4 regions of the Priestia sp. D3YE.R1 genome follow, and region 4 is predicted to be linked to each of the others. Evidence: riboswitches for the same ligand, from Rfam matches in the RefSeq annotation. Region 4 holds a riboswitch; each other region holds the start of a gene.
The links. A riboswitch is a leader RNA that binds a small molecule or an ion and turns the genes downstream of it on or off. The one in region 4 is predicted to bind lysine.

Region 1 (7,466 bases), on a different contig from region 4:
GCTAGGACAAACGTATTTTTGTTGAAGGAAGATCCGAACGATTAATCGTTCGGATTTTTTCATGGACGTAGTTGCTTTTAGCTGGTGATTGGAGGGCAAGGCGAAGAAGTCTTGCACGGAAATCAACAGCGGTGGAACAAGTGATTTGTACGAGCTTATTTATCCAATCTTATTTATCCAATCTTATTTATCCAATCTGTTCGCTTTTAGATTCGGTTGATTTAGTTAGGTCTCAATCTCTTTTATTACGTGGAAAACGAAATTTTCTACGCATATTTTTAGGCAAATTGTACAAACTAGAGCGGAGAATAAACAGTATAAATGTAAGCAAAAAGTTAGCAAACCTTATTTGAAGGTGATATACTGTGAGTAGAATTTGGATATTGCATATATTTAGGAGGAATTAAAATGGCTATTGCACATGCTACAGATAAAAACTTTACAGATGAAATTAAATCAGGCCTAGTGCTTGTTGACTTTTGGGCACCATGGTGCGGACCTTGTAAAATGATCGCTCCAGTTCTTGAAGAAATTGATGGCGAACTTAACGATAAAGTTAAAATCGTAAAAGTAGACGTTGATGAAAACCAAGAAACAGCTGGAAAATTTGGTGTTATGAGTATCCCAACTTTAGTATTGTTCAAAGATGGAGAGAAAGTTGATCAAGTAGTTGGTTTCCAACCGAAAGAAGCATTAACAGAATTAATTAATAAACACGCGTAAGTCAAAACCTAACCTAGCTCAGGCTAGGTTTTTTTCTTTTTCTCCACTTTTTCTCTTTTGGGAATACTTTTATTTAGCGAATATGCGTTCGTTTGTTTTATACTAGATGTAAGGAACACTGCCATAAATCCGGCTTATGTACATGTATTAAGACAGGAAAGAATGTAGGTTACGCTTCATAAGCGATTGTATAGATGGACAGAGTAAGAGAAGAGGAAGGAGAAAAGTATGAACGATTATTTAAAAGAAAAGCTGGCTATTTTACCGGATCAGCCCGGCTGTTACTTGATGAAAGATAAATATGGAACGGTCATTTACGTAGGAAAAGCAAAAGTATTAAAAAATCGAGTACGCTCCTACTTTACCGGATCTCATGACGGAAAGACGCTTCGACTTGTAAACGACATTGTCGATTTTGAATATATCGTCACATCTTCTAATTTAGAAGCGCTTATTTTAGAAATGAATTTAATCAAAAAGCATGATCCAAAATACAATATCATGCTTAAAGATGATAAGGGCTATCCTTTTATTAAGATTACAGCTGAAAAACAGCCCCGACTTGTTATTACAAGAAAAATAAAAAAAGATAAAGGAAAATACTTTGGTCCTTATCCTAACGTTCAAGCTGCAAATGAAACAAAGCGGCTTCTTGATCGCATTTATCCGTTAAGAAAGTGCTCCACTATGCCAGACAGACCTTGTTTGTATTACCATATCGGGCAATGTCTAGCTCCTTGCGTAAAAGAAGTAAAAGAAGAGCAAAACAAACAAATTATTGAAAATATCACGCGGTTTTTGAATGGTGGATATGAGCATGTCAAAACAGAGTTAACTGAAAAAATGCTAAAAGCTTCAGAAGAGCTCGACTTTGAGCGGGCTAAAGAATACCGAGATCAAATTACTCATATCGAAGCGACAATGGAAAAGCAAAAAGTAACGTTTAATGATTTTGTTAATCGAGATGTGTTTGGCTATTCTTATGATAAAGGCTGGATGTGTGTTCAAGTTTTCTTTATTCGCCAAGGGAAATTAATTGAACGAGAAGTTTCTATGTTTCCTTTTTATAAAGAGCCAGAAGAAGATTTCTTAACTTTTATCGGTCAGTTTTATGCCAAAAATATTAAGCCAAAAGAAGTGATGGTTCCAGCAACGATTGATGCAGAGTTAGCTGAGAAATTAGTAGAAGTAGAGGTTCAGCATCCAAAGCGAGGCAAAAAGAAAGAATTAGTGGAACTTGCGTGTAAAAATGCAAAAATTGCGCTCGGTGAAAAATTCTATTTAATTGAACGAGATGAAGAGCGCACGGTTGGCGCAGTTGAACGGTTAGGAGAAGAGCTTGGAATTGCCGCTCCTTATCGGATTGAAGCATTTGATAACTCAAATATTCAAGGAACAGACCCCGTTTCTGCGATGATTGTTTTTGTTGATGGGAAACCGGAAAAGAAAGAATATCGCAAATATAAAATTAAGACCGTAAAGGGACCAGATGATTACAGTTCCATGAGAGAAGTCGTTCGCAGACGGTATTCCAGAGCGTTAAAAGAAGGTCTTCCGCTTCCGGATTTAATTGTTGTAGATGGAGGCAAAGGGCATTTAGCTGCAGTACAGGACGTTCTCGAAAATGAATTGGGACTTTTAGTGCCTACAGCAGGTCTTGTCAAAGATGATAAGCACAGAACCTCCAACCTGATGATTGGTGAGCCTCCTCAAATCATACCGCTTGAACGCAATAGTCAAGAATTTTATTTGCTTCAGCGAATTCAAGATGAAGTTCACCGCTTTGCGATTACCTTCCACCGTCAAGTGCGGTCTAAGTCCGCTTTTCAGTCAGTTCTGGACGACATTCCGGGAGTGGGAGAAAAGCGTAAAAAAGCTTTGTTAAAGCATTTTGGTTCGGTGAAAAAATTGAAAGAAGCAACGGTTGAAGATATTCGAAATTCAGGTGTTCCTCAAAACATTGCTGAAAAAATTTATGAAACATTGCAAAAATAGTCTTGAAATAATAGAAAATATTTGATAAGCTATTAACTAATTTCATACGACACTTCATCAAATGAAGTGAAGATAGAGGTGCAAATTTAATCAGTACGTATCAGGAAGGGTATGAGCCCTTATGAATGATGCGGAAAGGGAAATTTGCCGAAGTGAACATTACCTCATAGTAATGATTGCTGGTTCTGCGTTGAATAAACGTAGGATTGTCAAGATGTAGATTCTTGGAGAGCTATCTCACGGCAGTGGACGGTTATGTTTATAATTTTCGTTCGTTAAGCAATGAGAGCTCATCTCATTGCTTTTTTTATTGTCTGAGTAAAAAAATTTAGCTTCTCATCATCCTGCATATGCAAATTTATTGAAAAGGAATGAACAAAATTATGGCATTAATCGTTCAAAAATTTGGTGGAACATCTGTTGGTTCTGTTGAACGTATTCAACATGTAGCAAACCGTGTTATTCAAGAAGCAGAGCGCGGTAACCAAGTAGTTGTTGTTGTATCGGCAATGGGCAAAACCACAGATGCACTGGTGAAATTAGCAAGTGATATTACGGACAGTCCAAGTAAACGCGAAATGGATATGCTTCTTACAACTGGAGAACAAGTAACGATTTCCCTGTTAACCATGGCTCTTCAATGCAAAGGTCATGAAGCAACTTCGCTAACAGGTTGGCAAGCTGGTATCCAGACGGAAGCAGTTCACAGCAATGCACGAATCCAGCGCATTGACACGACTCGTATTCAAAGCCAATTAGATAGAGGGCGAATCGTAGTAGTAGCTGGATTCCAAGGCTGTTCAGAAAATGGGAGCATTACGACATTAGGTCGAGGCGGCTCTGACACGACGGCAGTAGCTCTTGCTGCAGCATTAAAAGCTGCAAAATGTGATATTTATACAGACGTAACAGGAGTGTTTACGACAGATCCGCGCTACGTAGAAGATGCTCGTAAACTTTACTCTATTTCATATGATGAAATGTTAGAATTAGCCAATTTAGGAGCAGGGGTGCTGCATCCGCGCGCTGTTGAGTTTGCAAAAAATTATCAGGTACCGCTAGAAGTGCGTTCAAGCTTAGAAAACGAGAATGGAACGATTGTTGAGGAGGAAGTTTCAATGGAACAAAACTTAGTCGTAAGAGGAATTGCGTTTGAAGATAATATTTCACGGGTGACAATTGAAGGGTTGAACAACGAGTTACAAACTCTTTCTACTATTTTTACAGCATTAGCAAAAGAACAGTTAAATGTGGATATTATTATTCAAAACGTAACGGCTAATAATCGTTTATCCATCTCGTTTTCTATTAAAACCGTAGATGTAGAAGCTGCTCTTGCTGTCTTAAAGGAGTATAAATCTACTTTAGGATATACGCGTATTGAACATGAAAGCGGGCTGGCTAAAGTATCGATTGTTGGATCTGGCATGATTTCTAATCCAGGTGTTGCAGCCGAAATGTTTGAAGTGCTGGCAGGAGAGAAAATTGAAGTGAAGATGGTCAGCACGTCTGAAATTAAAGTATCTACAGTTGTACCGCATGCTGATATGGTAAAAGCTGTTGAGACGCTTCACGTAGCATTTGAACTAGAAGAGCAGCAGGCAGTGCAAGTATAAAGAAAAGAAAAAGACGTGGTATCTCCACGTCTTTTATATATACGTATTTTTTACTTTTTATAACGCTCCGCACGTGTTTCGGTAGGTAAGATATCTTTTCGGTCCCACTGCACGGAAATCAGCACTTTTCCGTTCTTTTCTTTAGGTGTTAAGTAGGCTTCTGTTAGGCAGTTGTTTTGACGCTGAATCTGTTCAGCCACAAATCCTGACTCAAGATGAAACGAACAAGTTTCCTGCTGAAATCTTTTGCTGACCACATCACCTGATAATTCAAGCTCTAGTGAATATTTATCTTTTTTGGCAAGCGTCAGTGTTCCCCAGGAAGCGGCTTTAAAAAAAGCGACGATTTCATCCATTGTATTTAATGGATATTTACGCGCAAGGTGTTTTCCTGCCCAGTATGAGATGGTATTCGTTTCGTCTCCAAGAAGCTCTGGAATTAACACATCACGCAAAAGGCTGTATCCGAAATATGGAACGTGATCAAGAGCTCTCTCTGTTTCAGCTGCGACATTAGGTTCTGATGTTTCCATCGTCTCTTCAAGTTCTTGCTGTGATTCTGTTTGTAAATTGCTCATGCTTTCCCCTCTTTCTTTACTACTATTATATACAAATCTAAAAAACCTCTCACGCATTTTTTTAATAAAATGTAAGAGGAACTTTATTATGGTAAAAAGAGTTAGATGTAAAGATGTAAAAACCATAAAATACCTTTTAAAAGGGTACTTTTACCTGTGTAAATGTTTTGTGAACTTGTTTACAATAAAAGTACAAAGTAAACGCTTACTTAATTGTGGCAAGCGATACTATAATAGAAAGAAAAAATCTTTAACATCAATTCAGTAAGCGTTAACAAATATAAAATTTTATAAATTTATATTTTATAGAAGATTTAAACATCTTGCCTTGACGCTCTTAATCGATGGGAGTAAAATTAACCTGTCACATACTTTATTAGGAAATGCAAAGGTTTTCATTTCCTGTATTCACGATTAATCTATTTGTCTAGTGGGAGTAAGAAAGTTCTTCACAAACTATGTTCATTTAACTAAGGGGGGTCTACGCAGATGGCGGCAAACAGAGAGTTTCAATATCGGAGAATCCATTCACTACTTGGAGTAATACCAATCGGGATTTTCTTAACACAGCATTTAGTTGTGAATCATTTCGCGACAAAGGGAGAAGAATCATTTAATCAAGCAGCTCACTTCATGGAGAGCTTACCTTTCCGCTATGCTCTAGAAATTTTCATTATTTTCTTACCAATTGTTTTTCACGCAATATACGGTCTTTACATCGCATTCACTGCTAAAACAAACGTTAACAACTATGGATTTTTCCGTAACTGGATGTTTATCCTTCAGCGTGTTTCAGGTGTAATCACACTTATCTTCATCACATGGCACGTATGGGAAACCAGAATACAAGCTGCGCTTGGAAAAGAAGTAGATTTTCAAATGATGGAACGAATTTTAAGCAACCCAGCAATGCTTGCATTCTACATAGTTGGTGTTGTATCTACAATCTTCCACTTTGCAAACGGTCTATGGTCATTTGGAGTTAGCTGGGGGTTAACTGTAACACCACGTTCTCAAAGAATTTCAACTTATGTGACATTAGCAATCTTCTTAGCACTTACATTCGTAGGTGTTCGTACATTATTCGCATTTGCATAAAATTAAGGTTTTGAAGGAGTGGGGTTCCGATGAGTAACGGAAAAATCATCGTAGTCGGTGGCGGTTTAGCTGGCTTGATGGCAACAATAAAAATTGCTGAGTCTGGCAAGCAAGTAGATTTATTTTCACTAGTTCCGGTAAAAAGATCTCACTCAGTTTGCGCTCAAGGTGGAATCAACGGGGCCGTAAATACAAAAGGTGAAGGAGATTCACCATGGGAACACTTTGATGACACAGTGTATGGCGGAGACTTTTTAGCCAACCAGCCACCTGTAAAAGCAATGTGTGAAGCAGCTCCTGGTATTATTCACTTACTTGACCGTATGGGTGTAATGTTTAACCGTACTCCTGAGGGTTTGTTAGACTTCAGACGATTTGGCGGTACCCAGCATCACCGTACGGCTTTTGCTGGAGCAACAACTGGTCAACAATTATTGTACGCATTAGATGAGCAGGTTCGTCGCTATGAAGTTGCCGGACTTGTGACAAAGTACGAAGGATGGGAATTCTTAGGTGCTGTTCTTGACGATGAGCGCAGCTGTCGCGGAATTTCTGCACAAAATTTAAAATCAATGGAAATTAAAACATTCCCAGCTGACGCGGTTATTATGGCTACAGGTGGACCTGGGATTGTCTTTGGAAAATCGACGAACTCAGTTATTAATACAGGTTCAGCGGCATCTATCGTGTATCAGCAAGGTGCATACTATTCAAACGGAGAGTTTATTCAAATTCATCCAACTGCTATCCCGGGAGATGACAAGCTTCGTCTTATGAGTGAATCTGCTCGTGGAGAAGGCGGACGCGTTTGGACATATAAAGACGGTAAGCCTTGGTATTTCTTAGAGGAAAAATATCCTGCATACGGTAACTTAGTACCTCGTGATATTGCAACTCGTGAAATTTTCGACGTCTGCGTAGCGCAGAAGTTAGGAATTAACGGAGAGAACATGGTTTATCTGGACCTTTCACATAAAGATCCAAAAGAGCTAGACATTAAACTTGGAGGTATCATTGAAATCTATGAAAAATTCATGGGTGATGATCCGCGCAAGGTACCAATGAAAATTTTCCCAGCCGTACACTATTCAATGGGCGGTTTATGGGTAGATTACGATCAAATGACAAATATTCCTGGCTTATTTGCAGCTGGTGAGTGCGATTATTCACAGCACGGAGCGAACCGTTTAGGAGCAAACTCATTATTATCAGCTATTTATGGTGGTATGGTTGCCGGTCCTAAAGCCGTTGAATACATCAATGGTTTAGAAAAGAGCGCAGATGCTATTTCTTCAAGCGTATATGATCGTCATGTGAAAGAAGAAGAAGAGAAATGGAACAACATCATGAATCTTCAAGGTACAGAAAATGCATACGTTCTTCATAAAGAGCTAGGGGAATGGATGACTGACAACGTGACAGTCGTACGATACAATGACAAACTGTTAAAAACAGA
Region 2 (7,466 bases), on a different contig from region 4:
TTAACTCTTCCATGATTGGAGGAACAGCTGACCATCTAGATGGCTGTTCATTCAGCTGTTGTTCGTATAGCCGTTCATTTGGGTAAATATGCTCTTCTATAAAAGAGTTCAATTCTTTTTGCAGCTTCACTACTTTGTCAGAGTAAGAAAAATACACGGTAGTCCCTCGCTTTCATTTACTTACTAACCGGTTGGTATGTTACATATTCATCATAAATGAAGGAAAATAATTCAGCAAGATATTTTTAGAAAAATTCTAATTATTATATTATTTAGAATTAAAAAAAGAGAGGTTAAAACCTCTCTTTTTACGCGGATGTCATTTCCTCAAATACGGCTGATACCTTTTCGAACTCATCATCATCTTCAATTGAAGACCATTCACCATTATCTTCAATTTTTAAAAAGAAAACATCAATTTCTTCTTCTGTTTCAATTAAAACTTCTTCCACAAATGCAACGGCAATATAATCGTGCCCTTCAATCGTCATTTTTCCAAGCACTTCAATATCTTGCTCTTGATCATTTTCATCTAAAACTGTAAAAATCTCTCCCGTTTCAATGCGTTCCATCTTATTCCCTCCTATTTTAACCTCATTATTTGTTCACTAACATGTATTCCCCTTTAGAAAAGGTTTCATGCTTACAAAAGTAGAATCTACTTTTTAAAAGGCAAAAGAATGTCTACGGTAGTTCCTTTTCCAAGTTCACTTACAAAGTTAATTTCTCCTCTATGTTCTCGAATGATCTTATAGCACACCATCAGTCCAAGCCCCGTTCCTTTCTCTTTGGTACTATAAAAAGGTTTTCCTAAATGCTGCATTCGTTCCTGCGTGATGCCTGGCCCCTCGTCGCTAAACCGGACAACAAGGTTCTCCTGATTAAATCTTTTTAGTTGAATCGTTACAGTTCCTCCACTCGGCATAGATTCGACTGCATTTTTAAATATATTGCTAAACACCTGTTTTAACTGGTTTTCTTCGCATAATACGAGAGGAAGATGAAGATCAATCTCTTTTTTTACGTGAATTTTCTCTGTAATCCCCTGCACCTCAGCTAGCTTTAACGTATTCTCTAAAATATCTTGGACGTGTTTGTCTTTGTAGGTTTTCGCCTGAGGCTTTGCAAGGCTCAAGAACTCATCGGCAATCAATTCAATTCTATCTAACTCATGATTTATCATTTCTACATAGTAAGGCTGACCGCTCGTTTCTTTTAATAACTGCATAAATCCTTTTACCGCCGTCAGAGGATTTCGAATTTCGTGAGCGATACCCGCTGCTAACTGTCCGACTAAGGAAAGCTGCGCGGATTCACGCAGCAATTTTTCAGTTTTTTTACGTTCTGTAATATCACGAAACAAAACTTGAATGGCCTGCTTTCCCATATAGGGAATAGGAAAGGCAATGGTTTCGGCATCAATCGTATGACCGTCTTTATGAATAAATTTTTCTTCCTGTAGGTCTACAGATTTATTTTCTGTTTTCATTCGATAAATTCGCTGTTTTACAACATCATAGTAATCAGGGTGAACAAACTGATAAACACAAGCTCCTAATACGTCATGAGGATTCTTGTACCCTAGCGCTTTGGCTCCTGCAGGGTTGATATAATCAATTTTCCCTTCACTATGAACGATAATCGCTTCCGGGGATAACTCAATCAAACTTCGGTAGCGCTGTTCGCTTTCTTTTAAAGCCGTCTCATCCTGCTTGCGCGATGTTATATCTCGATAGACAAAAGCAATGCATAACGGCCAATCATTCATATTTTCAACGCGGAATAGTGTGACGCTTACATTAATTAAATGACCGTCTTTATGCTGTCTGACCGTCTCAAATTCCGTTTTCGATTCACCTGATTGAATAGTCTTATGAAGTTCGCACACTGGCTCCTTTAAAAACAAAGGTATAATCGGAAGAGGCTTTTGATAAATTTCTTCAAACGTCCAGCCAAATGTATTCTCAAACGCAGGGTTCACTTGAAGCGTTTTACCCTCTAAGTCAACGATAGCAACAGCATCTGCGTTATGATAAATAAAAGGCTGAATCTGTTCTTTTTTCTCCTGATAACTAGTTATATTCACGCAATGTCCCATAATTTCAGGCTTTTCTGTGTAAGATAAAGGGGTTAAGTTTACTACATAGCGTTTATCATTTATTTGAAGCTCGTACATAAGCTTTTTCTTTTTATTTAGCGCTTCGAAAAAATGCTCATACGAGACCCATTCTTCTAGAGGTATTTTTTGCTCAGAAACGCTTTCTCCTTGATACATACTGTAAACAAGATGGTCGCCTTTTTGTTTGTAAGCAAATATGATTCCTAGAGCCTCAGCTGAATGATTTTCTGCATGTAATCGGACTATTTTTTTATTTTCGTTCATCGTTCATATTTACCTACCCCTCACTAGCATCTTTCCTAATCGGTCTCATTCTCTTAATTTTACATGAGGCGTTTAGAATTTACTAGATAAAGAAGCGGATATTTTCCATTCATTCACATAAAAAAAGCGCCTATACCGGCGCTTTTTTTATGTGAATAGGAATTACTTTGAATGATGCATGTTATGACAGTGCCGCTTCGGCACAAAACCATTTTTCTCTATATGCTGATAGCGATTTTCCATATGTGAAGAAATGTTTTGACTCTCCGTTTTGCTTAGCACGCCGTACTCCACATATTTTGAAAGTATTTCTTTCTTTTTTTCGAACATTTCTTTGTACAGCACGGATAATTACTGCTTTTGCTGAGACGTCAGCTTCACGTCTTTTGTTTCTGGCTGAGGATTGTTTTCCGCTAATACAGGCGTCGCGCTCATAAATAAAAAAGCTGCTGCTGCACTTATTATAACCTTTCGCAAACAATCTACTTCCTTTCATCATGTAGTAGTTATAGTTTGCGAACTTCTATTTGTTTTCATTCATTCTATTTGCTTAGGACTCAATAGCTCCTCTTACATCATAATCGCTAAGATCAATTTCCATTTCCATTTCAAGTGCTAATTTAGCAAGTTCTGAACCAAGATAAGGGCCCGACGTTAAGCCAGAAGCTCCAAGACCATTTGCTACTAGTATTCCTTCGTAAGCCGGAAGAGCTCCAATGACTGGCAAGAAGCCCGGAGTAAATGGTCGAAATCCTACCCTTGTTTCTAAGACTGTGCTTTCTGTTAAGCCGGGAGCAATGGATAAGGCCTTTGAAAAAATTTCATGAAGCCCCCCAGCCGTTACTCTCAAGTCATAACCCGTATCGTTTTCATGTGTTGCTCCTATGACAATTTGACCTTGTTCAAACGAAAGAATATATTGGTCGCTTGGAGGCATCACAACGGGCCAGTCTTTGGTATCTAAATCTGGAAGATGCAAGTGGACAATTTGCGCTTTTTGAAAGCTTGCTAAAAATTCCACTCCAAGAGGCTCTAGTAATTGATTTGCCCACGCTCCTGCTGTCAAGATTGTTGTACTTGCTAGAAGGGTTTGTCCATTTACGGAAACGCCCGTTACTCGATTATTTTCATAAAGAAGTTCTGCGTTTCCTTCTATTGTTTTTGCACCGTTTTTCTTCGCTGCATTCACAAGTGCATTTCGAAGAGCTCTTCCGTTAACGCGAGCGGCTCCGCTAATATGAACTGAACTGTATTCTTCGGAAAGAACCGGAAACAAAGCCTGTGTTTCTTTAGCTGATAAACGTGTAATCTCGCCTATTTCAGGAGCTTCTTCCCGACGCTTATATGCTCGTTCTTCCATTTTTTTAAGCTTTTGGTCATCAGTATGTAAGCTAATTGCTCCTACTCGCTTATATCCCGTATCCGTTTCTCCATCTTCTTCTAATTGCTGAATTAATGTTTGATAGTACTTGGCGCCGCCTTTTGCTAAGCGGTACCATGCTTTATTTCGACGCTGTGAAAGCCATGGACAAACAATTCCTGCTGCTGCATCAGTAGCTTGACCAGCATCCTTGCGATCTATTAATGTCACATCTGCTCCTGCTTTTGCTAAATGATATGCTGTAGAAGCTCCAAGTATCCCTGCTCCAACTACGATGTATGTTTTCATACCAAAACACCCTTTTCTTTCTTCTAGTATTCTCATGCTATATGTATGTAATTTTAGCATAGCAAAAAAAGAAGCCACATACTAGGCGAAGCTATTTTTAACTTGTTTTTGGCGCGTGCTGATTTTGACATATAGCTCCCTTCATCGTAAACAAAAGCGTTAGAAGTTCTTTTACCGAGAGTATAGCAGGGTGGAGAAAATCATAAATAGTGATCGTACATCTTTAACGCTGTTGCTTACCGCTTTTCTATTATAGGTTCTGAATAAAAAGATAAAAGAATAAAACCGCTATAATATGTAAATAAAAAGAAATAACCATTATTTTAAGGAGAGCGTATGCAATCTTCATTTGTATTATTTTTTATCATTCTTGGTTTACTATTTGGCAAGTGGCGAAGATATCAAGAATACTATCCTACTTTGCTGTTTTGGGTCACGGGGAATTTGCTTTATGAAGTGCTGCTGTTTCATCACCGGGTATGGGTATTTCATCCTGTTGGTATTGACCACCTTTTTCTACCCGATCACCTAATGGTCTCCCTTGGAATAACCTTAATTATTTATCCGTTTGTCATACCGGTATTTTTAGGAAGGCTGCCGCTGCATGTAAGCGGCCGGCTGTGGTGGATTCTTTTGTGGGCGCTTTTATTTACTGTGATTGAGTTCATTGCTTATGTTAATCACAGTATCACTCATCATTATGGATGGTCGCTGCTGTGTTCTTTTCTCTTCAATATTGTCACGTTCTCACTTTTAGTGATTCATCAGAAGACAGCGCTGGCTGCTTGGATACTCTCTGGAAGCTTCATAGCTTTTTTATTTATCTTCTTTGATATTCCTATGCCTTAACTTTTCATTGACTAGACAGAGGAAAAGGAAATATAATAGGAGTTACATTTAAATATAATTTTCCTCTCTGAGAATAGAGGTGCATGAAATCAAGAGTCACTTATTGGAGACTAATGGAGTCTGTGAAGATAAGTAAAAGGGATTTCGTGCCGAAGTATATAAACATCCATTGTGTTCATATACTGGTTCAGTATTGAATAAATGCTGAGCTGTCACAAACCATTTGGTTTGTGGAGAGCTATTGAAGAGATGTTGATGCCTAGAATGTAATAATACTTTATTATTATGAAACCAAGACGCGTGAACATCACTTCACGGGTCTTTTTTGTGTTTTTCTACTGACCATCAAAGTTATAGTTGAATGATTTAAATGGAGGGATACGGATTATGTACTTACATGGAACGAGTAAAATTAACAGCAGCAATCATTTAGAAATTGGGAAGTGCGATACGGTTGAACTGAAAAAACAATACGGCACTCCCCTATACATCTACGATCAAGAATTAATTGAGACAAAATGCAAGGCCTTCCATTCAGCCTTTCAAAGAAGCGGATTTTCATATCAAATCGCCTATGCAGGGAAAGCGTTTCTTTGCATGGAAATGGCTAGCCTTTTAACGAAGCTTGATATGTCACTAGATGTGGTCTCAGGAGGAGAATTATTTACAGCTCTTGAAGCTGGATATCCAGCTGAACGCATTCATTTTCACGGAAATAACAAAACGATTGAAGAAATGGAAATGGCTCTTGATGCGAATATTGGCTGTTTTGTTGTGGATAACTTCACCGAACTTGAAGTTTTGCATGCGTTAGCAGCTGAGCGCAAACAGAAAGCATCTATTCTTCTGCGTGTTACTCCAGGGATTGAAGCCCACACACATGAGTATATTATGACCGGACAGGAAGACTCCAAGTTTGGATTTGGTCTTTCCAATGACCAAGCTATGAAAGCGGTAAGTTCTGCCTTAGAAAAGCCTTACTACGATCTTTTAGGCATTCATTGTCATATTGGTTCGCAAATTTTTGAAGTAGATGGTTTTTCTCGCGCCATTGATATTTTAACTGATTTCTTATTCAGTATTCGTGATAAAATGGAGTTTGAAGTAAAAGTTTTAAACGTAGGTGGTGGTTTTGGTATTCGTTATACCGAAAGCGACTCTCCTCTTCCAGTTGAGTATTATGTAGATGCACTGACAGAAAAGCTAAGCCGCACGTTAACTGAACAAAATTATACCCTTCCAGAAGTTTGGATTGAGCCTGGAAGAAGCATTGTAGGAGAAGCAGGTACAACGCTTTACACAATTGGCTCAACTAAGGAGATTCCAGGTGTACGCAAATACGTAGGAATTGACGGCGGTATGACTGACAATATCCGTCCTGCCCTTTATGATGCAAAACATGAAGCTGTCTTGGCTAATAGAGTGACGGATAAAAAAGATGAAACGGTATCAATTGCGGGGAAATGCTGTGAATCAGGAGATATGCTTATTTGGGATATCGATTTACCGCGCGTTAATCAAGGAGATTTACTAGCAGTATCCTCTACAGGTGCCTACAACTATTCAATGGCTAGCAATTACAACCGTATTCCGCGCCCTGCTGTTGTATTTGTGAAAAATGGAGAAGCTCGTCTTGCTGTAGAGCGAGAAACATACGAAGATTTGGTGCGTAAAGATGTAAAGCCAGTCGTTACTACCTATGCAATGAGCAAATGATAGCTGTTCTTGCGTAGTAAAGAAGCTATTGTTGTTTGGAGGAAATCTAACTATGGTTTTAAGTGTATTTAAAACGTACAGATCATCGCTTATTCTGCTTCTCGCTATTTTAATTGGCGGGATAGCAGGATATGCTATCGGGCCCGATGTGGCAGTCGTAAAGCCCTTTGGTGATTTGTTTCTTAATTTAATGTTCATGATTATCGTTCCCCTTGTCTTTTTTAGTGTTGCTTCGGCGATCGCAAACATGAACGAAATGAAACGTCTTGGTAAAATTATGCTGGGTATTGCCGTTGTGTTTGTCGCCACTGCTGCTGTTTCAGCCGTTCTAGGCTTTTTAGGCGCCTCACTTTACAATCCCCTGCACAACGTAGATACTTCTGCCATTAAAGAATTAATGGGTGACAGTGAAAATACAGCTGAAAAAATGGCCCTTTTAACTCAGCTTGTTAGTACATTTACTGTACCTGATTTTGTTCAGTTATTTTCGAAAGAGCATATTTTACAATTAATTGTCTTTGCCGTTATTTTCGGTATTGCTACAACGATGGCTGGTGAAAAAGGACAGCCTATGGCGAAATTTCTGACTTCTGGTCAAGAAGTATCGATGAAGGTTGTTAAAATTGTGATGTACTATGCTCCAATTGGTTTAGGATGCTATTTTGCTACTGTAGTAGGAGAACTTGGACCAAAGATCTTACAAGGGTACGCTAGAGCATTTATTCTTTACTTATTAATTGCAATCGTTTACTATTTTGGCTTCTTTACGCTATACGCATGGATTGCTGGCGGTAAAGCAGGAATTAAGCTGTTCTGGAAAAATGCAGCCGCTCCTTCTATCACCGCTAT
Region 3 (7,466 bases), on a different contig from region 4:
TGAATAGGTTTTAATTGTTTTTGTAACGCCATACCTTTTCCTCCTTTTGATGTTTAGACAATAAGATGTACACCGCTTGTTTGCTGCTTGATCATTTTGTTAATCATGGTACCGATATGTGCGGCTGCCTCAATAGGAGGCGTTCCTCTTCTATGAATATTAGAAATAACCATACGATCAGACTCTTTTTTCCCTTTGCTAGGTTCATAGCACATGTAAGCACTCATTGATTCAGCACTGACCAGTCCGGGTCGCTCTCCAATCAATAGTACAAGTGCTTTTGGTTTTATAATCTCGCCAATTTCATCCATACATGCAACTCGTCCTCCTTTTACAAAAAATGAAGTCCCGACACGAAGTCCATATGACTGCAGGGAATCAATTAAAGCAGGATACACGTCGCTCATGTTTTCTTCGATTGCCTTAGCGCTCAGTCCATCTGATACCACTACTTGTACATCAGGCTGCTGCACGCAGTTTTTTAAAATCTCTTTCTTAGCGTCATCTGCTAATAATCTTCCTTGATCCGGTCGTTTTAAATAATGTTCTTTTGACTCCACGCGTGTATTCACAGAAAAAAGATTAAATTCAGATAGAAGATTTTCTGAAACTACTCCATATACAGAGTCTACAGCTGCGGCGTGATCCGTACGAAAAGATAAAACGTTTTTTGTTAGCGGCCTTGTTCCCGTACGACCGACACCTATGCGGGCAGGGGTAAATTGTTTAAGTGTTTCAAGCGGATCGCGATTTGACTTTGGTATCATAGTAAGCACCTTCCTTAAATCAAATTCATAAAAATAGTTGGGTCTCCAGCTCTTGATGTAAAGCGTCCGTTTTCCATAATACGCTGATCTTCTAGCCATTTTTGAAATAAAGGCGTTGGGGTACGGCCAAGTACATGGCGCACGGTTGCGATATCATGATAACTAAGAGACTGATAGTTTAGCATGCAGTCATCAGCCATGGGCACTCCTATTACAAAGTTCACTCCAGCTGTTCCTAGAAGCATACTTAAATTATCCATATCGTTTTGATCAGCATCCATGTGGTTGGTGTAACATACGTCTACTCCCATAGGCAATCCGTGCATTTTGCCCATAAAATGATCTTCTAGCCCAGCTCGTAGGACTTGTTTGCTGTTATATAAATATTCAGGTCCAATAAATCCAACAACCGTGTTAACTAAGAAAGGCTTGTAGTGGCGAGCTAAGCCGTAGCATCTAGCTTCGAGCGTTACTTGATCAATATTATAGTGAGCTTCTGCTGACAGTTCAGAACCTTGTCCTGTTTCAAAATACCAGCGGTTCGGACCTTTTGCTGTACCTTTTTCATGAATTAACGCTGTTGCTTCATCGAGCATAGGCAGTGAAATCCCAAATGAGTCATTACCGGCTTCTGTTCCTGCTAAACTTTGAAAAATCAAGTCCGCCGGTGCTCCTTTTTCGATTGCTCTCATCTGACTTGTTACATGTGATAACACACAGTTTTGAGTAGGGATGGACCATTCATTGATTATATTTTTTGTTTCATTTAAAAGCGCGTAGATATTATCCGTTGTGTCAATAACGGGGTTAATTCCAATAACCGCATCCCCAATTCCATAGCTTAACGCTTCGTAGAGAGATGCTCTCATTCCTTTTAAGTTATCTGAAGGATGATTAGGCTGAGCTCTGGAAGCCAATACGCCCTTTTGGCCGATAGTCGTTTGACAAGTGGTTTGCACTTCTATTTTGGCTGCTCCTTGAATTAAATCTAAATTGGACATAATTTTAGTAGCTGCCGCAATCATTTCGCTGCTTAATCCTTTGCTAAGCGCAAGAAGGTCTTCTCCCGTATACTCATCAGATAAGATGTATTCTCTTAACTCCCCTACCGTCCAATTTTTTATAATGTCGTAAATCGATGAATCAATTTGACTTTCGATTAACGCCGAGACATTGTCTTCATCTGCGCTGAGCAGAGGGTAATTTCGAATATCAGCAAGTGTTATATCAGCTAGAACTTGTTTGGCTGCCATTCTTTCTTTCATTGACTCAGCGCTGACTCCTGCTAGCTGATCTCCAGAACGTTCTTCGTTTGCTTTGGCCATGATTTCTTTTAAGCTATAAAATGAAAATGTTTCTCCTAATAATCGTGTAGTTTTAAACATCGTTTCCTCCTTGTATATTTAGTGGGTTAGGATGAAAAAGCGAGCGTTTTAACGGAAACAGAGATTGCTTCTCCAGCTACTGGTAATCCAAGATCAATGTAATCTCCGTGTGTAAAATCAATTTGATCTAAACAAATAATTTCTAATTCTTTCTTCTGTTTGGCTAGTGCTTGTCCCAAAGCTTTTGCAATATCTTGCTCGCATAAAACAACGAGGCACTTAGCTCCCTTAAAACAAGCAATGAATTCAACGCTTATTACTTTTGCTAATTCTTGAAGCATCTTATAGCTGCAGTAAGGAAAATGAGATAAAGCAATAGCAGCGGGAGGATCTTCTGCACTGAAAACAATTGAAGCCTGCATACATGCCGTTCGAGCTCTTTCTTGAAACAGCTGCGGATTCCACTCCTCTTCTTGCTGTACGGGTATCTCTATAATCGGAATATTTTTCAGCGGCAGCCGTTTAGACCCAATGTATACGGTTGACCCGCTAACTTCTGTATTTTGCATGCCGGCTCCAATGACAGTAGCGCGCGTTGTTTCAGCGGCTTGAGATACCTGTATGGATTGAAAGTGATACGCTAGCAGCGGACCGATATCTCCGTGTACGGCCACTTCCTTCACTGTTTTTGGCTTTTGTTTCTTCATCATTGCTCCTATTCCTCCTGAAACCATGATTGTTTCCGGCTGTATAGAAGACCTTATATGAGGAGAAACGAGCAGCGAAGAGGTTTGAGTCAGTGCTCTTACATAATTCACGGTTTCTTCAGCTAGCAATTGACAGATAGAAGAGAGTTTTTCAAATGTTGCTTTTTCATCTTCATACAGCATCAAAGAATTATTTTTTAAAAATTCAGTTAAATAAGGCGAAACGTAGGTAACAAAACCATCTGAATTCAGACGAATTAATCTTCCGCCTACATGCAATGTGAACGTCTCTATCACTTTGGCATTTTGACATAAAGCGATGTTAGCGGTGCCTCCCCCTACATCGATATTAGCAATTACTCGATTTGTTTCAACAGAACGTTCGATTGCTCCCGATCCTTTTGCCGCTAACATTCCTTCTAAGTCAGCACCAGCTGTTGCAACAACAAAATCCCCGGCGTGTTCAGCTAGATAGTGAACGATACTCTCTGCATTTTGCTTCCGAGCAGTTTCTCCTGTAATAATCACAGCGCCTGCCTCCACTTGATCTAAGGAGACCCCTGCTTTTTTGTACTCTTTTTCTAGTAATAGTGTTAACCTTCGAACATCGATTTCAACTTCGTTTACCATAGGTGTTGTATAGATGGAACTTGCATACGTTACGCGACGATCAATAATTTGACAGCCTGGCAGCGTAAACTGGTTTTGTTGATTTGCTATTAACAGCTTGCTTACAATCAGTTTTGTTGTGCTTGTTCCAATATCTAACCCTATGCTCGTGATCCATTTCTGTATCATGCTATCAATCCCTTATCTCGTTTGAATATGGTGATTATCATAAAACAGTTTTTTGAATATTTCATTAACTATGTTATCAAACCTGACACACTTTCGTGTAAACAAAGGTGACAAATGACAAAAAAAGACTAAATCTTGGTAGATTTAGTCTTTTTTATTATGAGTGTGATTTAGTTACAATCATTCTTGATGCCGATGGAATTAATAGTGAAAGAATGATTAAGCAGGCTATTAATGACCCTACCATTGAAATACCGTTCATTGAAAAAGAATACCACAAAGCGGACATTCCCTTTGGCGCATATGATCCCCAAAAAATAATACCAGCAATAAAGTGCCAGAAATAGCGCGCGAAGCTGCCGATAATAAGGGATAGAACAATTAAAACAAAAGCTTTTGATCTGTTATTGTTAGCTAAATTTGTTTTGATAGATTGTGAAAAAACACCTCCAAAACCTATAAAAGCAAAAGCCACAATATATTCAATAAATGTTTGCAGCGCTGTTAAAATATAAGCCGTTCCTGTTGCTAACTGCAAAAGCCCCCATAATAGACCAGATAGAGCTCCGCCTTTTACTCCCCAGCGAAAGCACATAATAAAAATGGGCACCATGGAGAACGAAATACTCACAGCCGTTGCAATCTTAATGGAAGGCAAAAGATCAAGTAAAAGTGCCAATGCTGCAAAAATAGCTATTTCAATTTTAGCCTGTAAAGGTAATGCTTTATTCACGTTTCTCACTCCTGTTTTTGAATCATTCATATCAAACGGTTTACACAGGAGTAAGCAAATATATGCTACTATTCCCACATTCCTACGCTAGCGTTAACTAACAGGTTCGAAGGGTCTGAACAATTTGTTCACTCTCAGCACTGCGGCTCCCCCTGTGGTACGTTCGGATATTTATGTATTATGAAGACAATATTTATTATACCATATGTCACAAAATAGATTCGAGAGATTTCAAAGATGTTTCTATTTTCTGAATCTATTTTTTATAATGACAATCGTTTTAGTATTTGATATACTTCTTTTATGTCAATTGAATATAAAAAACCCTCATCCTAATCGATGAGGTAGAGGTCGCAGTTTTTAATAGTAAAGTAACGGAAATGCAGAGAACATTTATGATGTTGCTTGAAAGGAAAAATTGCCGAAGTTTAGATCATTTCTCGGTTGATTTAAGCTGGGGCTGTCTCCGAACAGGAACAGAACTGTCACATCATGCGAATGATGTGAAGAGCTATCTTCACGGAAGGTTGACGCGGTTTTCAGATTTAAAAGCGCGCACATATACTGCGGGCTTTTTTTATGTTATCCCGTCTCTTTCCGTACATTCGAAAGGAGTATTTATCTATGCAAGAGCAGCAAGAATTAAAACGTGGGTTGAAATCTCGCCACTTAACGATGATTTCATTAGGAGGAGCCATCGGAACCGGCTTATTCCTAGCAAGTGGTGGAGCAATTCACACAGCAGGACCCGGGGGAGCGCTTTTAGCTTACGCGATCATTGGCGTCATGGTTTACTTTTTGATGACCAGCCTGGCGGAGCTCGCAGCTTATATGCCTGAAGCTGGTTCGTTTAGTACGTATGCGTCTCGGTTTGTAGATCCATCCTTTGGTTTCGCTCTCGGCTGGAACTACTGGTATAACTGGGCTATTACGATTGCAGCTGAATTATCCGCTGGAGCCCTTATTATGAAATTTTGGTTCCCGAACTCTTCTTCTATTTTATGGAGTGCCCTCTTTTTATTAATTATGTTTGGGCTTAACTACCTTTCTGTAAAAGGATTTGGTGAATCAGAATTTTGGTTTTCGTTAATTAAAGTAATAACGGTTATCATCTTTTTAGTTATTGGTATTATGATGATTTTTGGTATCTTTAACAATGAAGCACCAGGTTTTAAAAATTTCACGCTTGGTGATGGACCTATTCATGGTGGATTCTTTACTGTCCTAGGTATTTTTATGGCTGCAGGTTTTTCATTCCAAGGAACAGAGTTGCTTGGAGTCGCAGCTGGAGAAAGTGAAGATCCAGAAAAAACGGTTCCTCGCGCAGTTAAACAAGTCTTCTGGCGCATCTTGTTATTTTATATTTTAGCTATTTTTGTTATCGGGATGCTTATTCCATACACAGCGGATTCCTTAGCAAGTGATGATGTGCGAGTAAGTCCCTTTACTTTAATATTCGAACGAGCAGGTCTAGCGTTTGCTGCATCAGCTATCAATGCCGTTATTTTAACAGCTGTTTTATCTGCTGGTAACTCAGGTATGTATGCTTCTACACGTATGCTGTGGAACTTAGCGAAAGATGGAAAAGCACCGAGGTTCTTAGCAAAAGTGAATAAACGAGGCGTTCCGGTTAATGCCTTAATCGCAACGGCGCTTGTCGGTACACTTGCATTTGGTGCTTCATTCTTTGGAGATGGTGCGGTATACACATGGTTACTTAACGCTTCTGGTATGTCTGGTTTTATTGCTTGGTTAGGAATCGCGATTAGCCACTATCGTTTTAGAAGAGCATTTGTTGCTCAAGGTCATGATTTGAGTGAACTTCCATATCATGCAAAACTTTTCCCATTTGGCCCTATCTTTGCCTTTATTTTATGTGCCGTTGTTATTTTAGGCCAAAACTATTCGGCGTTTATGGGTGACTCGATTGACTGGTACGGTGTACTTGTTTCTTATATCGGACTGCCTTTATTCTTAATTGTTTGGTTAGGATACAAATGGACGAAAAAGTCAAAACTTATCCCGTTAAAAGAGTGTCAAGTAACAGTGAAAAAATACGAATAAAAAAAGCTCTCTATTCTTTTGAATAGAGAGCTTTTTTTATATGAGCTGATCAGCAAAATGAAGAGATATATAGGCGGGTTGATTTTTCATAACAAGCATATAACCTTTGAGGGGGCGATTATAGTAATCCGCAGCTTCTATATAATAAATACGCTGAATTAACCTGCTTAAATGAGTTACAAAAGATGGAAGTTGGTGATTAGGAATGGTTTGAATGTAGTCTATGATTTCTTGTTTCGTTTGAAGGCCCGAATGGGTACATTCTAACAGATGAAAAAGCGGATCTGCCGCTATAGTAGATAGTTCAGAATTGTGTTTGATTCTATTCAGCTGGATATGCAGTTCTTTTTTGGACCATCTTTTCGGCACAGCTCTTAGATGTTGATACTGAAAATGTGTATTCATGATAGCTAACACCTTTCGTATTAAAATAATAAAACAACTTATTATTTTAATAACCTTTACACATGAAACTAAAACGTTACAATGTGTAAAGGTGTCATACATCTTATAAAATAAGCTGATAAAAAAGTACATCTTGCCACTGATCAAATTTCCAGCCTACTTCTTTAAATTCTCCGCAAAACGTAAAATTAAATTGCTCATGCATTTTGATACTGATATCATTCCCTTTTGTAATTCCTGAAATAACAACGTGATGGTCGAGTTCTTTAGCTAATTCCAAAATGCGTTTCATAAGCTGTTTTCCAATACCATACCCTTGTTGATTTTTATCAATATAAATCGATAGCTCTACTGTTTGAATGTACGCTTCTTTATCTCGATACGAGGAAAGCGAAGCATAGCCAGCTACTACTCCGTCTTTTTCCGCGACAATAAGCGGAAAAAGTTTATTGCTAATATGATTATTAAACCAGCCTCTTCTTTGTTCCACTGTTACAGGCGTTAAGTCAAAAGTAGCAGCACTTGTTTGAACGGACTGATTATAAATTTCAACAAGCATAGGTAAATCTTCTTCTTTAGCATAACGAATGATCATATGTACAAACTCCTTATAGTATAGAATTATCTTTATTTTACTTCTTTTAAGAAACATAATCTACATAAAAAA
Region 4 (7,466 bases):
TGCTGCACCTCTTTTTTCTTATAAATAAAGCTTACAGAAATATGGTATCAGTTATTGGGTTCTATTTGGAGATGGAAGAAAAGAATGTAAAAAACTACATTCTTTCTTTCCGACTTTTTATTTTTCTTCTAAATCAAGGACTGGAACCATACGGTCTTCATCATGTGTTCCTCTCGCATGAACGGTAGCCATACTTGATGTTTCATCTACACTTTTAATCCAAATAGGAACTCCGTGGTAATGAACATCAATTTCCTTGGGGGAAGAAAGAATTTGTTTAGCTCGATTTATTTCCATGTTATCACCTCATTTTTTAGTATGTCCCTGTGATACATCAATTAAAAGATAAAGCTATATTTCCTCAACAATAACTTGACTACATTCTATAACTCACTTCGTCAAAAATTAATCTATCCTTTAACCTTGCAAAAATCGAACATCAATGGGTTTGCTTAACCTCATTTTATTCTTTAATTCGAATACGTATAAATACGAAAAATGAGCACATACTGTACCTAATCAGATTTCTCCTTTTGCTGACGAATCGTTTCTCCTTTAATATGTTAAGTTTACAAAAAACACCTGTCTTTACAGGTGTTTTTTTTTTTTTTTTTTTTTTTTAGAAAATACATTAATTTGTATACAAACTAAGTTTTATTTTACTTCTAGCAGGGGAATAAAATAGTGAATTAAATCGGAGAGGATGAGGGATTTATGATAGAGATGGAGGTAAAGAACCTTCAAAGGTCAGAACCTAAATTTAGAAAGGCTGAATCAGAATACTTAAATAAGGCAATCGAAGAATATTTCGTTCGTCGTACATACCATAATGCACCAGTAGTTGATGCACTTCGATATGTACTAACGATTGATAATAAAAGGGAACGTTTAGAAAGTGCTGTTGAACTTTTTGGAGATAATATCAAAGAAGTAAATAACCAAGATATTATAAACTATTTAAATCAATGTAGATGTTATAAGGAAATAAGAGATATAGTCTAAATTTGATGCTATTTTATGAAAAAATGTATTGTTCATAAATAACCAAAAGGGGATTGGAGATATGAACTATAAACAAAAGGATTATTATATTAGCGCAAAAGAAAATGAATATTATAAAGTACTAAATGTAGTCGATTATATGTTAGAGGAAGCAAAAAGCAACAATAAATATCCTATATGGGGTGAAAAGCTAAGAACTGAGTTAAAAGAAAGTGCTGGCAACAATCTTACTCCATGGCATTTTAATACAATAATATCCGTACTTTTAGATTACGTACCTGATGAAGTAAAGAATAAACCTAATGCTAAGTCACTCTAAGCGGGTGGCTTTTTATGGTGTGCATAATATGTAAGTTAAAACATGTGGTGAATAGCAAAAAGAAAGGTGGAATAGTAATATGAGTGATACTGAGATTGTGGGTTTGAGTCAATAATCCGGAGGCATTCTCTAAAAAATAAGTGTAAGGACTTAATTACATGGTGTCCATAAAATTATACTTAAATGATTCTTGCGTGAAAGGAAATTTACTGTTATATTAAATGCAATTAAATATTTTCTTATTTCAATATTTTTTGAAGTGAGGATAGAGGCGCAAAGATCATAAGTATACAATTTGAGGAGAATGAGATCCAATGACAATTGTGGAAAGGGGTATTTGCCGAAGCCGAAAGAATCTCATGTTCTTGAAGCTGGTTCTGCTGTTGAATAAATACAGAACTGTCATATGGGAAACTGTATGGAGGGCTATCTTACGCACGGAAACTATTTTTGATAAATATTGTTTCTACTGCAGCAACGAATCCCTCGTTGCTGCTTTTTTGCGTTTCTTATGAATGGCCCTAACCCCTCTAATTTTAAAAATTTTATAAAGGGTGTGTAGTTATGAATTTTGGCCAAGTATTAACAGCAATGGTTACCCCGTTTGATCAGAATGGCGAAATTGATTTTAACGCGACGAAAACGTTAGTTGAGCATTTAATTACAAATGGCACAGATGGCTTAGTTGTAGCTGGTACAACTGGAGAGTCTCCAACATTAACCACAGAAGAAAAAATTGAATTATTCAAATGTGTTGTAGAAGCTGCTGCGGGAAGAGTCCACGTCATCGCCGGAACTGGCTCAAACAACACGCAAGCTTCGATTAGCTTAACGAAACTTGCAGAGGAAACAGGAGTCGATGGTATTATGCTCGTTGCTCCCTACTATAATAAGCCGTCTCAGGAAGGCTTGTACCAGCACTTTAAAACGATTGCCCAGTCAACCTCTTTACCAGTTATGCTTTACAATATCCCAGGGCGAAGCGTAGTTAACATTTCTGTTGAAACAATTGTTCGTCTATCAGAGATTCCTAATGTTGTATCAATTAAGGAAGCAAGTGGCAACTTGGATGCCATGGCAGAGATTATTAGCAAAACACCTAGCGACTTTACACTATACAGCGGCGATGATGGGTTAACAATACCAGTATTAGCAATTGGCGGGGCAGGAGTTATTTCAGTTGCTTCCCACATCATTGGCAATGATATGCAACAAATGATTAATGCCTTCAAAAATGGCGATGTCCAAAAAGCTGCTGCTACACATCGCAATCTGCTTCCCATTATGAGAGCATTATTTATTGCGCCAAGTCCTTCACCAGTAAAAGCTGCATTAAATCTAAATGGAATACAAGTTGGCGGTGTTCGTTTGCCAATGGTTCCTTTAAGCAATAAAGAGCAAAGTGCGCTAGAAGAAGTTCTGCAAGCTAGCGGCATTAACGTTACCTGTTGAAATAAATAAAAATAGATTAGAAGAGAGAGCATAGCTAAAACGACCGATTCAATCGAGGCATTAAGGCAAGATTTTGCCAAAAGCTCAAGATGGATGAATCATCATTTAGCTAACTCCTAAAAATAGAAAAACTCCCTTAACGCATTGGGGGAGTTTTTCTGTTTTTTCTATGTATACTATATACATCTTCAGTTGCCATACAGAAGGAGACCTATTTCACTATGTGTTCGTTCTTCTGTCGGTATTAGTGCAAAAACTTATATCTTAGTCAACACGATTCCGCATAGAGTAAGAATAATTCCTATTAATTGATATTTTTTAAGTCTTTCTTTAAAGATAATTAAGCTCCCAATTAAAACAACAATACAATTTAAACTAATGATTGGATAAACCACACTGGATGGACCTTCCTTTAGGGCGAATAAATAACAGCTGTAACCAATCGTACTTAATATACCAACTAGTATACCTATCTTTATTTCAATTTTATGTGCAGTTATTTTTTTAAGTTCTTTCCGAGCTAATAAACTTAAATAGACAGCTCCTCCGCCATACATTGAAACAAGCATTTCACCCATGCTAAAGTGCTGATACGTGCTGAATTTCATAATAACACCAACTGTGCCGATAGATAGAAGAGCTAAACAGCAGCTCAAAATCCATAATTTATACTCTATGTGTGCCGTTTTGTTTGGTTGATACTGAATAATACAAGCTGCCAATATAATAATGACGATACCAATCCAATTTGTTAAAGGAATGGATTGAGGAAATAATAAGGATGTAGCTATAACAACAATGACTGTATTCATCGCAATAATGGTAGATGTAATACTCGCAGGTCCTTTCTCAAAGGCTTTCGACATTTGGATATTGCCATTGGCATTTAAGATACCGATTAGTGCCCCCGTTAAAATAGGTAAAATGTGAAATTCAAAACTTCCTTTAATAAGAGTAAATAATAAGAGGATAAAAAAAGAAATCCAATAAAAGAAAAGTTGAATACACACTTTAGATAAATGTTGAAGAGCACCCCATTTAAATAAAGTATTGTTTACTCCGAAGCATACAGCTGTCCCTAAAGCAGATATAAACCATAACATAGTGTGTAATCCCTTCCTAGTAGTTTTTATACTACTAAATTATACAATTTATATAATAGTTTTAATATTTCAATTTAATGAAAAATAACTTCGAATAACTCTTTTGTAAAAGTATAAAGATGAGAAGAGGAGAAGTATAAATTTATTACGAACCAACGGGTTGTGCTCTTTTATTAAAACCTAAAGCTTTGTATCCTAAAACTCAAATGGACGTTTTAGAAGATGAGGTGCGGGAATCAAGTGAAGTAAGACAATGATTAAATAAAGGAGGAGTTGCTATGAATATAACAGAAGTGATGACTTCTAATATTGAGACAGGTAACCTTAAAAGTTCATGTGGTGAGGTAGCTAATATGATGAAGAATGTAGATGTAGGAGTTATTCCAATTTGTGAAAATGATAAGCTAATAGGCCTAATAACGGATCGTGATTTAGTCGTCAAGGGATTAGCTAATAATTTTAATACGAATACACAAATATCTGAAATGATCACCACTGATGTCATTACCGGTACAAAATACATGTCTGTAGAGCAGGCTACAGACATCATGTCTCAGCATCAAATACGCAGACTTCCTATTGTAGAAAATGGAAAACTTATTGGAATGGTTTCTTTGGGAGATTTAGCGGTAAGTAATACTTCAAATAAAGAAACAGGAAAAGTTCTTGAGAATATTTCAGCTCCTGCTGAGCTTAATAAATAAAAAAAGCCCTTTTTGTACTTCATCTTATAGATAAGAGCAAGCCAATAAAAATTAGCTTGCTCTTAGTTTATACATAACAACACGAATGGCTATTACAGCTTTTAAAGATCTTGTTTTCAATAGCTCCAGCAGTTTAGGGCTTTCTATAGAATTAGCCAAGTTTAAACCCATTTTCGTCCTGAATTTTTTTTATCATTCATTTTTTATATCCACAAAAAGTTGCCCGTTTAAAAAACTACAATATAAAATACGTTTTACGTCTTTGTATCCTCTTTGTTTCAATTCGTTGAAAAGCCAATAAGAATTTTTATTTATTAGATTTAAATGCTTTTCTTGAATGATTCCATCAATAACAAGGGGAAGTAAAAATACAGATCCTGATTTATCTTTGCTTTCTGATTTTTTAAATACAGATAATGTACCCGAAGGCTCTAATATCGCATAATCCACCTCACGGATATCTCCTATATTTTTATCCCGCAGTTGTAAAAGCAAGTCGTCCAAATTATAACGTGATTTCCTCATTTGCTTTTCATCAATCTTTCCTTGCCTTATTACAATAATAGGTTGCCCATCTAGTACTCTGCGTAACTTTTGACTTTTTAATTGGATATATGTAAGAGCTATTTGGATAACTGTTAATATAAAAATAGGTACAAGCTGATAAAGTAAAGAACCTCCCGTATCCTCAATTGCAACAACTCCAAGTTCACTTATCATAAGCACAACAACAAGGTCAATGACATTTAGCTGATTTATGCCTCGTTGGCCGATAAAACGAAAAATAATAATAATAACAACATATAATAATATTGTACGCCAGCTTACTTCGATGATTTCCACTTTACGCTCTCCTTTCATTAGAATCTTTTTCTCTCTTGGAACAGGGATGAATGTAATATATAGATTTATAAACTCAGCTGATTCTCTAAGAACTTGTATTGCTTTATGGTGAAAATTAAATGAATAACGTACAAAGTGTTTAAAGTGTTATTCATGGCACTAGATTTTTAACAGAAGCATTATATAAACAATTAACTGGGGAGAATCTTCATTATGTTAACTTTGTTTTGTATATCATATGCATTAAAAAAGATGCCGTTTAGGCATCTTGAATAGTTTGCTCAAGGTATTAGTATTTATACATTTAGCTGTTTAATACCGCAGTCATATTTATACTCTCATATCATCCGCATTATATAAACTGACTTTGTATGTGCTATATATACTTTAGTGGTGAATGTTTTTACTGAATTTTCTTTTCACAGATTCAGCTATAGATATAATTAGTAGGGAGATAAGTGATGAGATAAAAGCAGTAAAGCTAATTGTTCCTACTCTCATACCAATCCAGCCTCCGATAAGGAAACTTACGATAACAAGGCCAACACTAACCACTCCTACAATTAGAGGTGTTATATATTTAATAGTAGGTTTTTTTCTGCTGAGTGCATATGAAAGTGCAATTAAACCAGCAATATCTGTAAGTCACCCATTATTAACAGCCTTTAAATTCAAGATATCCATACTAGTATATTCTCCCAATGAAGTATCAAATAACACCTTGCTCAATCATAGCATCAGCAACTTTTATAAATCCGGCAATGTTTGCACCTACGACAAGATTACCAGGAGCGTTGTATTCTTGAGCAGCTTTCTTGCTATTTTGGTATATGCTTTTCATAATCGCATGTAATTTGCTATCGACTTCTTCAAAAGTCCAAGAAAGCCTAGTGCTATTTTGAGCCATTTCTAATGCTGATCACGTGATTAGCAGAGAAAAGTAATTACATTACTTTGGTTTGTATAACAATTTTTAAATACTCAAGTCTTTTGATTTTTTCTTAAATCTCAAGGGGTTTTTCTTTAAAAAGGGCAAGCATTACGTCCGGAAAAGTTACTTTCACAGATAGATAACAATATTGAAAATAAAGTTTTCAATATTACATTGACAAGAATACAAATCCTGCTTACAATTGAAAACGATTATCAACATCAAGTAGGAGGAGACACCGTTATGTCTAAGGGGAAAATTAGTCTGAAAATTAAGTTAACATTTGTGTTTATTTTAATTTTGTCAACATTATTAGTTGGTTGTTCAAATAATAATGGGGAATCAACATCGAAAGGCAGTCATGATAATATGCTTACGATTGCTTGGCCGAGAGATGTAGGAGAAATGAATCCACATGTCTACAACCCTTCACAATTATTTGCTCAATCTATGGTGTATGAACCATTAGTAAGCTATCAAGCCGGCGGTAAGATAAAACCAAATCTAGCTAAGTCATGGGAAATTTCTGAAGATGGTAAAGTATACACGTTTCATTTGCGTGAAGGTGTAAAATTTTCCGATGGAACAGATTTTAATGCAGAAATTGTTAAAAAGAATTTTGACACTATTTTGAATAATGAAGAATTACATAGTTGGTTGGGTTTCATTACAAAAATAGCTCAGACAGAAGTAGTGGATAAAAATACTTTTAGATTAACATTGACTGAACCATATTACCCAACAATTCAAGAGCTAGCTGTGGTTCGACCAGTTCGTTTTTTGGGGGAAGCTGGCTTTCCTAAAGATGGTGATACTTCAAAAGGTATCGTTAAACCGGTAGGTACAGGTCCATGGATTTTAGAAAAGTATAAAGCAGACGAATATGCTATTTATAAACGAAATGAAAATTATTGGGGAGAGATTCCAAAAGTAGAAAAAATCAAAGTGAAAGTTATTCCAGATGCGGAAACGAGAGTACTCGCATTTGAAAAAGGTGATTTGGACATGATTTATGGAGAAGGAGTTGTCAGTCTAGACACGTTTAAGCAATTAAAGTCTACTGGGAAATATGAAACTAGGGTTTCTGAACCAATTGCCACAAGACAGCTTGT

Region 1: another riboswitch for lysine. It lies ahead of ACOZIR_RS00910 (aspartate kinase); the one in region 4 lies ahead of dapA (4-hydroxy-tetrahydrodipicolinate synthase).
Region 2: another riboswitch for lysine. It lies ahead of lysA (diaminopimelate decarboxylase); the one in region 4 lies ahead of dapA (4-hydroxy-tetrahydrodipicolinate synthase).
Region 3: another riboswitch for lysine. It lies ahead of ACOZIR_RS12015 (amino acid permease); the one in region 4 lies ahead of dapA (4-hydroxy-tetrahydrodipicolinate synthase).

What each region holds. Positions count from the first base shown of each region.
Region 1 covers NZ_JBLTHW010000001.1:176,154-183,619, forward strand. Annotated here, with positions in the region: gene trxA (thioredoxin) at 409-723, shown strand; gene uvrC (excinuclease ABC subunit UvrC) at 952-2,718, shown strand; lysine riboswitch at 2,784-2,961, shown strand; gene ACOZIR_RS00910 (aspartate kinase) at 3,102-4,334, shown strand; gene ACOZIR_RS00915 (YslB family protein) at 4,385-4,912, opposite strand; gene ACOZIR_RS00920 (succinate dehydrogenase cytochrome b558 subunit) at 5,402-6,010, shown strand; gene sdhA (succinate dehydrogenase flavoprotein subunit) at 6,040-7,466, shown strand, end outside.
Region 2 covers NZ_JBLTHW010000003.1:509,357-516,822, reverse strand. Annotated here, with positions in the region: gene ACOZIR_RS20965 (acyl-CoA dehydrogenase) at 1-157, opposite strand, end outside; gene ACOZIR_RS20960 (DUF1292 domain-containing protein) at 309-572, opposite strand; gene ACOZIR_RS20955 (PAS domain-containing sensor histidine kinase) at 659-2,383, opposite strand; gene ACOZIR_RS20950 (DUF2680 domain-containing protein) at 2,546-2,728, opposite strand; gene ACOZIR_RS20945 (hypothetical protein) at 2,735-2,860, opposite strand; gene ACOZIR_RS20940 (NAD(P)/FAD-dependent oxidoreductase) at 2,934-4,052, opposite strand; gene ACOZIR_RS20935 (CBO0543 family protein) at 4,389-4,901, shown strand; lysine riboswitch at 4,968-5,150, shown strand; gene lysA (diaminopimelate decarboxylase) at 5,289-6,617, shown strand; gene ACOZIR_RS20925 (dicarboxylate/amino acid:cation symporter) at 6,670-7,466, shown strand, end outside.
Region 3 covers NZ_JBLTHW010000001.1:2,253,378-2,260,843, reverse strand. Annotated here, with positions in the region: gene eat (ethanolamine permease) at 1-32, opposite strand, end outside; gene eutC (ethanolamine ammonia-lyase subunit EutC) at 54-767, opposite strand; gene ACOZIR_RS12030 (ethanolamine ammonia-lyase subunit EutB) at 782-2,152, opposite strand; gene ACOZIR_RS12025 (ethanolamine ammonia-lyase reactivating factor EutA) at 2,179-3,597, opposite strand; gene thiT (energy-coupled thiamine transporter ThiT) at 3,755-4,360, opposite strand; TPP riboswitch at 4,393-4,493, opposite strand; lysine riboswitch at 4,668-4,852, shown strand; gene ACOZIR_RS12015 (amino acid permease) at 4,955-6,394, shown strand; gene ACOZIR_RS12010 (hypothetical protein) at 6,431-6,799, opposite strand; gene ACOZIR_RS12005 (GNAT family N-acetyltransferase) at 6,903-7,394, opposite strand.
Region 4 covers NZ_JBLTHW010000002.1:1,133,736-1,141,201, forward strand. Annotated here, with positions in the region: gene ACOZIR_RS17975 (hypothetical protein) at 1-1, opposite strand, end outside; gene ACOZIR_RS17980 (H-type small acid-soluble spore protein) at 118-297, opposite strand; gene ACOZIR_RS17985 (hypothetical protein) at 715-1,002, shown strand; gene ACOZIR_RS17990 (hypothetical protein) at 1,064-1,321, shown strand; lysine riboswitch at 1,580-1,758, shown strand; gene dapA (4-hydroxy-tetrahydrodipicolinate synthase) at 1,886-2,773, shown strand; gene ACOZIR_RS18000 (DMT family transporter) at 3,031-3,876, opposite strand; gene ACOZIR_RS18005 (CBS domain-containing protein) at 4,155-4,580, shown strand; gene ACOZIR_RS18010 (DUF421 domain-containing protein) at 4,773-5,423, opposite strand; gene ACOZIR_RS18015 (YesK family protein) at 5,811-6,059, opposite strand; partial or broken gene ACOZIR_RS18020 (NADP-specific glutamate dehydrogenase) at 6,133-6,342, opposite strand; gene nikA (nickel ABC transporter substrate-binding protein) at 6,598-7,466, shown strand, end outside.